2 regions of the Neobacillus sp. PVCKKU3 genome follow, and region 2 is predicted to be linked to the other one. Evidence: a T-box and tRNA genes for the amino acid it is inferred to sense, from the RefSeq annotation. Region 2 holds a T-box; the other holds one or more tRNA genes.
What was found. The T-box of region 2 lies ahead of ACNQGS_RS00170 (valine--tRNA ligase). A T-box ahead of a tRNA ligase gene usually reads a tRNA of that ligase, here a tRNA-Val.
Positions count from the first base shown of each region.

Region 1: it encodes a tRNA-Val, which carries the amino acid that the T-box ahead of ACNQGS_RS00170 (valine--tRNA ligase) is inferred to sense. The anticodon was not compared.

Region 1 is NZ_JBLVQN010000014.1:113,325-117,755, forward strand. It holds gene ACNQGS_RS11835 (GNAT family N-acetyltransferase) at 1-419, opposite strand, end outside; gene ACNQGS_RS11840 (YjcG family protein) at 426-938, opposite strand; gene ACNQGS_RS11845 (alpha/beta hydrolase) at 1,068-1,790, opposite strand; gene ACNQGS_RS11850 (hypothetical protein) at 1,897-2,121, opposite strand; tRNA gene ACNQGS_RS11855 (tRNA-Val) at 2,284-2,356, shown strand; gene ACNQGS_RS11860 (hypothetical protein) at 2,439-2,915, opposite strand; gene ACNQGS_RS11865 (iron-containing alcohol dehydrogenase) at 3,170-4,363, shown strand.
Region 2 is NZ_JBLVQN010000001.1:31,323-35,753, reverse strand. It holds gene ACNQGS_RS00170 (valine--tRNA ligase) at 1-2,112, opposite strand, end outside; T-box leader at 2,164-2,397, opposite strand; gene ACNQGS_RS00165 (O-antigen ligase family protein) at 2,509-3,825, opposite strand; gene ACNQGS_RS00160 (YszA family small membrane protein) at 4,017-4,205, shown strand; gene ysxE (spore coat protein YsxE) at 4,232-4,431, opposite strand, start outside.

The DNA.
Region 1 (4,431 bases), on a different contig from region 2:
AAATTCTTTACCATTGTTTTGTGTGGAATTCCGGCATCCATGAATTCCTCTGAAACTACCTCGTAGCCCAATTTTTCGTAAAAGGGGATGGCATGTGTCTGGGCGTTAAGTTTTAGCTTTTGGAAGTTTTTTTCCCGGGCATGGGATTCGATTGTCTCCATAATGGCTTTACCGGCACCAATGTTTCTAGCCTCTTTGAGTACACAAATTCGTTCAACCTTTCCATAGCCCTCAACATTTCGGAATCGTCCGGCCCCTACTGGACTGCCTTCATGGTACAACACAAAATGAGTGGCATCATTTTCAAATTGATCAATTTCCTCTTCAAAGGGGACGTTTTGTTCATCTACAAAAACTATTTTCCGAACTGTGTAGGCGTCCTCGAGTTCTTTTGGGTTTTCAACAACTTTTACTGTCACTTAGAACTATTCCTTTCCAAACCGAAATGTTTCAGAAACTGTCCAAGAGCCGTTATCCAACTGGTAGAGGAGATGGAAACGGTCAATCGTTTCTTCGTGGTCAATTCTTTTCATACGCAGCGACCCGTAAACATCGGAGTGTTCATCATTGGATAGATTCTGGCCAATTGTAATATGGGGAACAAATGCGTATTCCGGATTTTGTTCGCTAAATTCTTTATTAACTTCTGCATGTAAGGAAGTTAGTTCTTCTGTCGGCTCAACTTTAAAGTAAATAACATTGTTAACCGGATGAAAAGAACTCACTTTAGTGGTTTTTAAGGTGAAAGGCTGCGTGTTGCCGGCAATTTTCCGCAGTTTATCGGCGAATTCTTTCACATCTTCCTCAGTTGCTTCAAAGGCATTTTTTAATGTCAAATGCGGTGTAATTAAAGCATAATGCGAATCGTAGCGCTTGCGATAAGAATTTGCAAGGTCTTGAAGCTTTTTAGATGGAAAAATAACAACTCCAAATTTCATAGCGATACCTCCGTATTAAGTAATGGGTTCTATCATAAGTCAAGGAATGACAAGGAAAATAGTGAGTAAAAATGGGTACTTTTTATTATAACAAATTTTCTAAATATAATAAATAATTCAAATGGCTTACTAGAACATCATTTTAAGTGCCTGTCGTAAGTCTGGCTGCCAATAGGTCCAAGTGTGATTTCCATTAAATTCTTCATAAAAATAACTAAAAGGCTTTTTGGAAAGGACTTTTGAAAGCTCTCGATTGGGTGTCAGAAAATCGCTGATTTTTCCATCTGTTGTTTTCACTTCAGTTTCGAGTTTTCCTATGACATGATAAATTTCCAGTGATAACGGCTCTGTATAATGCTTGGCAGCTTCTAACACAATCTCGTCCACATAGGGAGATTGAAGCAGCACTTTCCCAAACGTATGCGGGTATTGCAATGCAGTCATTAAGGAAACCGCTGCACCAAGCGAGTCCCCTATAAGTGCTCTGGTTGTCCCAACTTGGTAGGTTGGATACTCACTGTCCAAAAAGGGGACTAATTCATGTGCAAGGAAGCGTATGTATTGCCGGTTTTGGTCTCCGGCAGGATGATATTTTCTGCGGCGGTCCTTTACATTCTTATAGGGTACCCCAACAATAATTAAATTTTCCATTTCTTTTAAAGAAAGATACTCGTCTGCCACTCGACCAATTCGGCCAAGCTGAAAATAATCACGGCCATCCTGAGCAATCAGCAGCGAGTATTTATATAGCGGTGAGAAATTGGCTGGAAGGTAAATGAGCAGCTGCATTTCTTCTCCAAGTTCATTGCTGTAAAATGTTTGTTCTGTAATGGTACCTCTTGGATAATCCATTTTGAAAAATCCCCCCGAGTTCAACTGTTTTACAAAAAGAATTTTACCATAATGAAAGTGGAAATGCAGATATGTGTGTAAGGATAAGGGGGGCAAGGCTTGAGGATTAATGCAGGTAACGGCTTTTATGATGCTGATCAGGCATGATGGAAAGAATATTATCCCGTTTAAAGGTACGGATTTGTTTCCGCAGCAGGCAGTAGGCGCGAATGTATTCGTCAGTTACTTCTTTAATTATTAATCTTCGCTGGGTAATTTCCTGGTTTTCGGCAAGATAAATCATCTCCAAAGGAATATTTTCTTCGATGGAACGAATAAACAGGCCATCCATTTTAAAACTCCTCCTTTCTATAAATCATTATAACCGAACATTAGTTCTTTAATCAATAAAAAGAGGAATGTGTGTTCTGTTTTTTTAGAGGGGTATTTAATGAAAAATTGTTATTGACTTTTTTGTTTTTTTTACTATAATAATATTTGTAGCTTAAATATTGATCTGTTAGCTCAGCTGGGAGAGCGCAACCTTGACAGGGTTGAGGTCGGGGGTTCGAACCCCTCACAGGTCATCATTAATCCTAACATCTGCTGATGTTAGGATTTTTATTTGTCTTGGAAATGATGGGAAAATAAATACTAAAAAAGCAAACTTTAATCAAAAGCTTGCTTTTTTGGTTCAGCGAATTTTTTTATTATAGCTTTTATAATAAACCCTACCACAACCCCGGGTATGACAAACAACATTGGCAGCCAGACTGGTCCAAACAGAACACCAAAGATTTTTAATTTCGGAGAATACATACAGCCGACCGTGACAAAATAAGCGGCAAATACGAAGGGAAGAAAGGAATATCTTTCACTGCCTCCGCCTCCATCCTTATACGCATCCCACATCGCAAAGAAATATAAGCAAGGATAAAACATCAGCCACTGATAATCAGTTAAAGCAATTGCCTTTTCAATCTCTCCATGAAAGCTTAGCATGATGATGGTATTGAAATTTGCTTGTGTATTCACCAGAATTTCTAAAAATACAAACAAGAAACCTTTAAGATATTTTTTATTTAATAATTGCCCAAACCCCGGAAGGGCAATGCTCCAAAATAACTTTTCAATTGGATTTGACAAGCCAACTTCCCCTTCCAAGGATATACCTTTAGGACTAAATACTCATTTTTAAAGTAAACATATATCGTACTAATCAGTTTGTCCCGGATTATCATGGAATATGACAGACAATTAGGTACGGTTCAATAATTTTTTATTGGTGCTTAGGCTCAAAAGGTTTTAAAAAAAATTGAAGAATATAACAAGTTTCAACACAATTCTTTTTCTCCTTTTGTTATTATGTAATCGTTTACATAGGAAGGGGGATTTTTTTGATGAAGGATATTGCTTATTTTAGGACTCCGCAAAGTATCGTTTATGGAAAACAGGCATTTAACCGAGTAGGAGTGGAAGCCGCAGGATTAGGGGATAGAGCGTTAATTATTTCAGACAAAGTCATGAATCACCTTGGCGTTGTTGATAAATGCAAACAGTTATTAGCAAATCATGGTGTTCAAAGCCGTGTATTTCTAGGCTTAGACTCTGAACCGACAGTCAACTATGTTTCTGAAGCACTTGAGCAGTTCAGTTTGGAAAAGTGTAATTTACTTATATCCATTGGCGGCGGCAGTTGTATCGATACCGCCAAAGCAGTTGCTGTATTAGTAACAAACGGAGGGGATATTGGTGACTATGCAGGCGGCAGAAAAATGGCCGAAGCGATGCCAATCCCGCATATTGCGATTCCTACCACAGCCGGAACAGGTTCAGAAGCAACTGATGTCACGGTCATTACCGACCCTTCCACGAATGTAAAAATCATGGTCAAACAACCGGCGTTCATGCCTTCAATAGCTATAGTCGACCCGCTCTTAACCATTTCCTCACCGCAGCATGTAACTGCCGCAACAGGCGTGGATGCATTAAGCCATGCCATTGAAGCATATCTTTCCAAAAAAGGGCATCCTATGACAGATTCGCTGGCATTATCAGCCATGAAACTCATTGTCCAAAATCTTTATCAAGCTTATACGAATGGAGAAAACCTTGAAGCAAGGGAAGCCATGTCGCTTGGCGCGCTTCAGGCAGGAATGGCGTTTTCCAATGCGTCTGTATGTCTGGTACATGGAATGTCGAGGCCGATTGGGGCGCTGTTTCATGTTCCACATGGGTATTCCAATGCCATGCTGCTTCCGGCTGTACTTGAATTTAGTATGGATTCCTGTATTCACAGGCTATCCGATTTAGGGGATATCTTTGCCCCCAACCATTCCAATCGTTCAAAAGAAGAAAGGGCGAAATTTGCAGTAGAATCGGTCAAGCAGCTATGTTCTGCTTTAAAAATACCGAATTTAATGGAGTGGGGAATCGACAGACATAAATTTACCGGCGCCATCAGTAAAATGGCCAAGGATGCATTAAATAGCGGCAGTCCAGCCAATAATCCAAAAGTCCCCACACAGTGGGAAATTGAACAATTATACCGTATATGTTATGAATATGATTTCTCGGTTAAAGAAATAGTATGAATGCTTCATTAAAGCCATTGTTTTTTTACAATGGCTTTTTTAATATGTAAGAAGGAAAAGTCAAAGAA
Region 2 (4,431 bases):
TTCACCGGAATGAGGCAGGTTCTGCCAAATTTCCTCGGTGATAAATGGCATGAACGGATGCAATAATCTCATTGTTTGGTCTAAAACATAGGCAAGAATGGAACGAGTTGTTTTCTTAGCCCCCTCATCTTCACCGTATAAAGGAAGCTTCGCCATTTCAATATACCAATCACAGAAGTCATCCCAGATAAAGTTATAAAGGGCACGGCCAACTTCACCGAATTCATACCGCTCTGACAGCTTTGTCACATGTTCGATTGTTTCATTTAGGCGTGTTAGAATCCATTTGTCGGCAACAGATTTTTCCCCGCTGAAATCAATTTCATCATAGCTGAGACCGTTCATATTCATTAAAGCAAAACGGGAAGCATTCCAAATTTTATTGGCAAAGTTCCAGGTTGCTTCAACCTTTTCCGTGCTATAACGTAAATCTTGACCTGGTGATGAACCAGTGGATAGGAAGTATCTGAGTGCGTCTGCACCGTATTTGTCGATAACCTCCATTGGGTCAACGCCGTTTCCAAGCGATTTACTCATTTTCCGGCCCTGCTCGTCACGAACAAGTCCGTGGATGAGAACATCTTTAAATGGACGCTCACCGGTGAACTCTAAGCTTTGGAAAATCATTCTGGATACCCAGAAGAAGATGATATCGTAGCCTGTTACAAGAACATCCGTTGAGAAGTACCGCTTGAAATCGGCTGATTCTGTGTCAGGCCAGCCCATGGTCGAGAATGGCCATAACGCTGAGCTGAACCATGTATCTAATACGTCTTTGTCCTGTTCCCAGTTTTCTCTGTCAGCTGGCGCTTCATGACCGACAAATACTTCACCTGTTTCTTTGTGATACCAAGCAGGAATGCGATGTCCCCACCATAGTTGTCTGGAAATACACCAGTCGCGGATGTTTTCCATCCAGTGCAGGTATGTTTTTTCGAAACGGTCTGGAACAAAGTGTACTTTTTCTTCCTTGCTTTGAAGCTCAATGGCTTGATCTGCCAACGGCTGCATTTTAACAAACCATTGTGTAGAAAGATAAGGCTCTACTACTGCTCCGCTGCGCTCAGAGTGGCCAACGGAATGCAGGTGATCTTCAATTTTAAACAGAACGCCTTGTTCTTGAAGGTCTTTAACAATTTGCTTGCGGCATTCGAAACGGTCAAGACCTTGGTATTTGCCGGCCTTTTCGTTCATAGACCCGTCTTCGTTCATGACTAATATACGCTCGAGATTGTAACGGTTGCCTAGTTCAAAGTCGTTCGGGTCATGGGCAGGAGTAATTTTAACAGCCCCAGAACCGAATTCCATATCAACATAATCATCGCCAACAATCGGAATTTCCCGGCCAACGATTGGCAGGATAACCGTTTTGCCGATCAAGTGCTTGTAACGGTCATCTTCTGGATGAACAGCAACCGCTGTATCCCCTAGCATCGTTTCCGGACGAGTTGTTGCTACTTCAATGTAGCCGGAACCGTCAGCTAACGGATACTTCATATGATAAAAGGCACCTTGAATATCCTTATAAATAACCTCAATATCAGAAAGGGCCGTTTTTGTGGATGGGTCCCAGTTAATGATATATTCGCCGCGGTAGATTAAGTCTTTGTTGTAAAGGGTAACGAATACTTCGCGAACCGCTCTTGAAAGTCCCTCATCGAGAGTGAAACGCTCGCGGGAATAGTCAAGTCCTAAACCTAACTTTGCCCATTGCTCACGGATATGGGAAGCATACTCTTCCTTCCACTTCCATGTTTCCTCAACGAATTTTTCCCTGCCGAGGTCATAACGGCTTTTGCCTTCGCTTTTAAGCTTTTGTTCAACCTTTGCCTGTGTCGCGATTCCAGCATGGTCCATACCCGGAAGCCAAAGAACATCATAGCCCTGCATCCGCTTTATGCGTGTGATGATATCTTGAAGAGTTGTATCCCATGCATGCCCTAAATGGAGTTTTCCAGTAACGTTAGGCGGTGGGATAACGACTGTATATGGCTGTTTTCCCTCATCATCTTTTGCTTCAAAAAACTTCCCTTGCAGCCACCATTCATAACGACCTTTTTCAATTGTTTGTGGGTCGTATTTGGTTGGCATCGTAATTTCTTTTGTTTCCAACTGAATTGCCTCCTTTTATCTTTTAAAAACAACAAAAAACCCCATTCGCCATAAAAGGACGAATGGAGTTGCTTCGCGGTACCACCTTTTTTCCAATCATAATGATGATTGGCACTTCATCGGATAACGGATTTCATCCGTCTTCTACTACTGGAGCCTTTTGACCTGTTCACAGAAGAAGCTCTTGGGCGACCTTCCGATGCTCCACTTAGGAAACCTTTCAGCTAATGGTTCCCCTCTCTAAAAGCTGGCTTTCACCGTACTCTTCCCTGTCAAAGCTTTCATTTTTGATTATATAGTTATACTACCCAAAAAACGGGGTTCACGTCAATCAGGTTAACCTTATTTTTTATAATTTATACTATATGCAAAACGGATACCGTCTGATTGCACTTATTAAGCTGTTTGATATTTTTCCTCTGCACTTCTAAGCGAATGACTACTTCTTTTCTTATTAAGGCAGGATTCTGCTTTGGCAAGCGTCATGCCGATGGTTGCCCAAAATAACGGGGCTACCGGGACAACACTAATATTAAAAAACGCCTGAATTAAGTAACCTGTAATCGCTGAAAACAAACATAATAAGATTATTTTTTCATTTCCCTCAGCCGCTTTTGCAGCTTGAAAGGTCCTCCTTAAAATAGTAGAAAGTAACAAAAGATAGACTAATAAGGCTGGTACTCCTAAGGTTATCGCCATATGCAAATATTCGTTATGGGCCTTATCCACTACCATGTCTCCGAATATTTTCTTTTTTTCCTTATCATTTGGAAAGACATATTCCAATGTGTCCGGCCCGGAACCAGTCCAAAAATAGTCATCGATTAATGGAAGGGATTTTCTCCAGATAAACAACCGAAAGGACCCAACTTGGTCGGTATTATCTTTTTCAACTAGCTTTTTAGAATCGGACACAACCGAACCTAAACGGTTAATATAGTTCCCTTGCTCCAAAACATTAATAGCAATGAATATTACCATAAGTGTAATGATTAATTTAGTCCAATTTTTCCACAGATGTCTTCTCTTAAAGACAACCAAGAATGAAATTAGTGTAAGTCCACAAAAGACTCCAACATATCCGCTTCTTGTCTGAGTGAAAAGCAATGCTATAAAAGCTAGTCCTATAATAAATAAGAAATAGGTTGATTGTTTTCTATTTTTGGCAGTTAAATAAAACGATATCGCGCCCAAAATAATTAAAACAAGATAGGATCCAAAAAAATTAGCGTTATCAAAAAACGAATAACTTCTCGGATCTAATAGTTTTGTGCTGTTCCTTGGGAAAAAATCTAAAAAATAATGCTGTAGAATTCCATATATGGATACAGGTATAGATACAATTGCCATACCTTTAAAAAGCTTCTGTATTTTGTTTACATCTAATATCTTATATGAAAATAAAAATATACTTAAATACGAAAAATACGTTAAAATTCCTTCATACCGATATTTAGTCCCATACAATGAGGTTTTTAAGTTAACTGAAAAAACAGTTGAAATGATTGCCAAGCAAAGAAAAATAACAACGATTAATTCCACTGATTGGTAGGGCTTTTTAAGATTAATTGTCCAATATTTTTTCCTTAATATGATATACAGCCAACTACCCAAAACAAAAATATTTAAATAAGCAACCTTTGGCATGGTATAACTCGGGTCAAATCCCCAAGGATAAATCATCAGCGGAAACAGCAAAAGAAACCAATACATTCAAATAACTCCTTATGTCACAAGTCCCGTGTAAAAATACCTGGTATTTCAATTACTTCTAATTATTCCATTTCTTTTCAATTTATTCAATCTGAATTTAAAACGGTAAGTTTTGGATGAATTATGGGGCATTCACACAAATTTTCGAATATACATATGATAAGGGTAAATTGGGAAAGGGGGGGTTTGGGGTGAGGAATTTCCATAAGTATAAACACCGTCCCTGGTTTAGAACGTTTCGGAGATTGTCCGGACAGCTGGTGGTCCCATTTATTATCTTTCAATTTATACGAACTATTTTTCTGCCAACTATTTTTGATGTCTTGTTATTATCCCTTTTTATCGTCATTGCCATTTCCATTTATTTTGAAATTATTTAAGGAGCCCTATGTGCAGATGAATCCTGCTATTGGGCTCCTTCTTTTGCCTGCTGGGCTGCCTCTTGGGCTGCTTTTTGTTGGTTCTCGATTTCCGTCATCCGCATCACAATATATTCGGTATTTTTTAAATGCCAATAGCGATGCTGCAGCTGGCGGACATATTTTAACTCATTTTTCGGACGAGGCTTCCGATAATACTTTTCTGCCATTTGGATGATGGGTATTG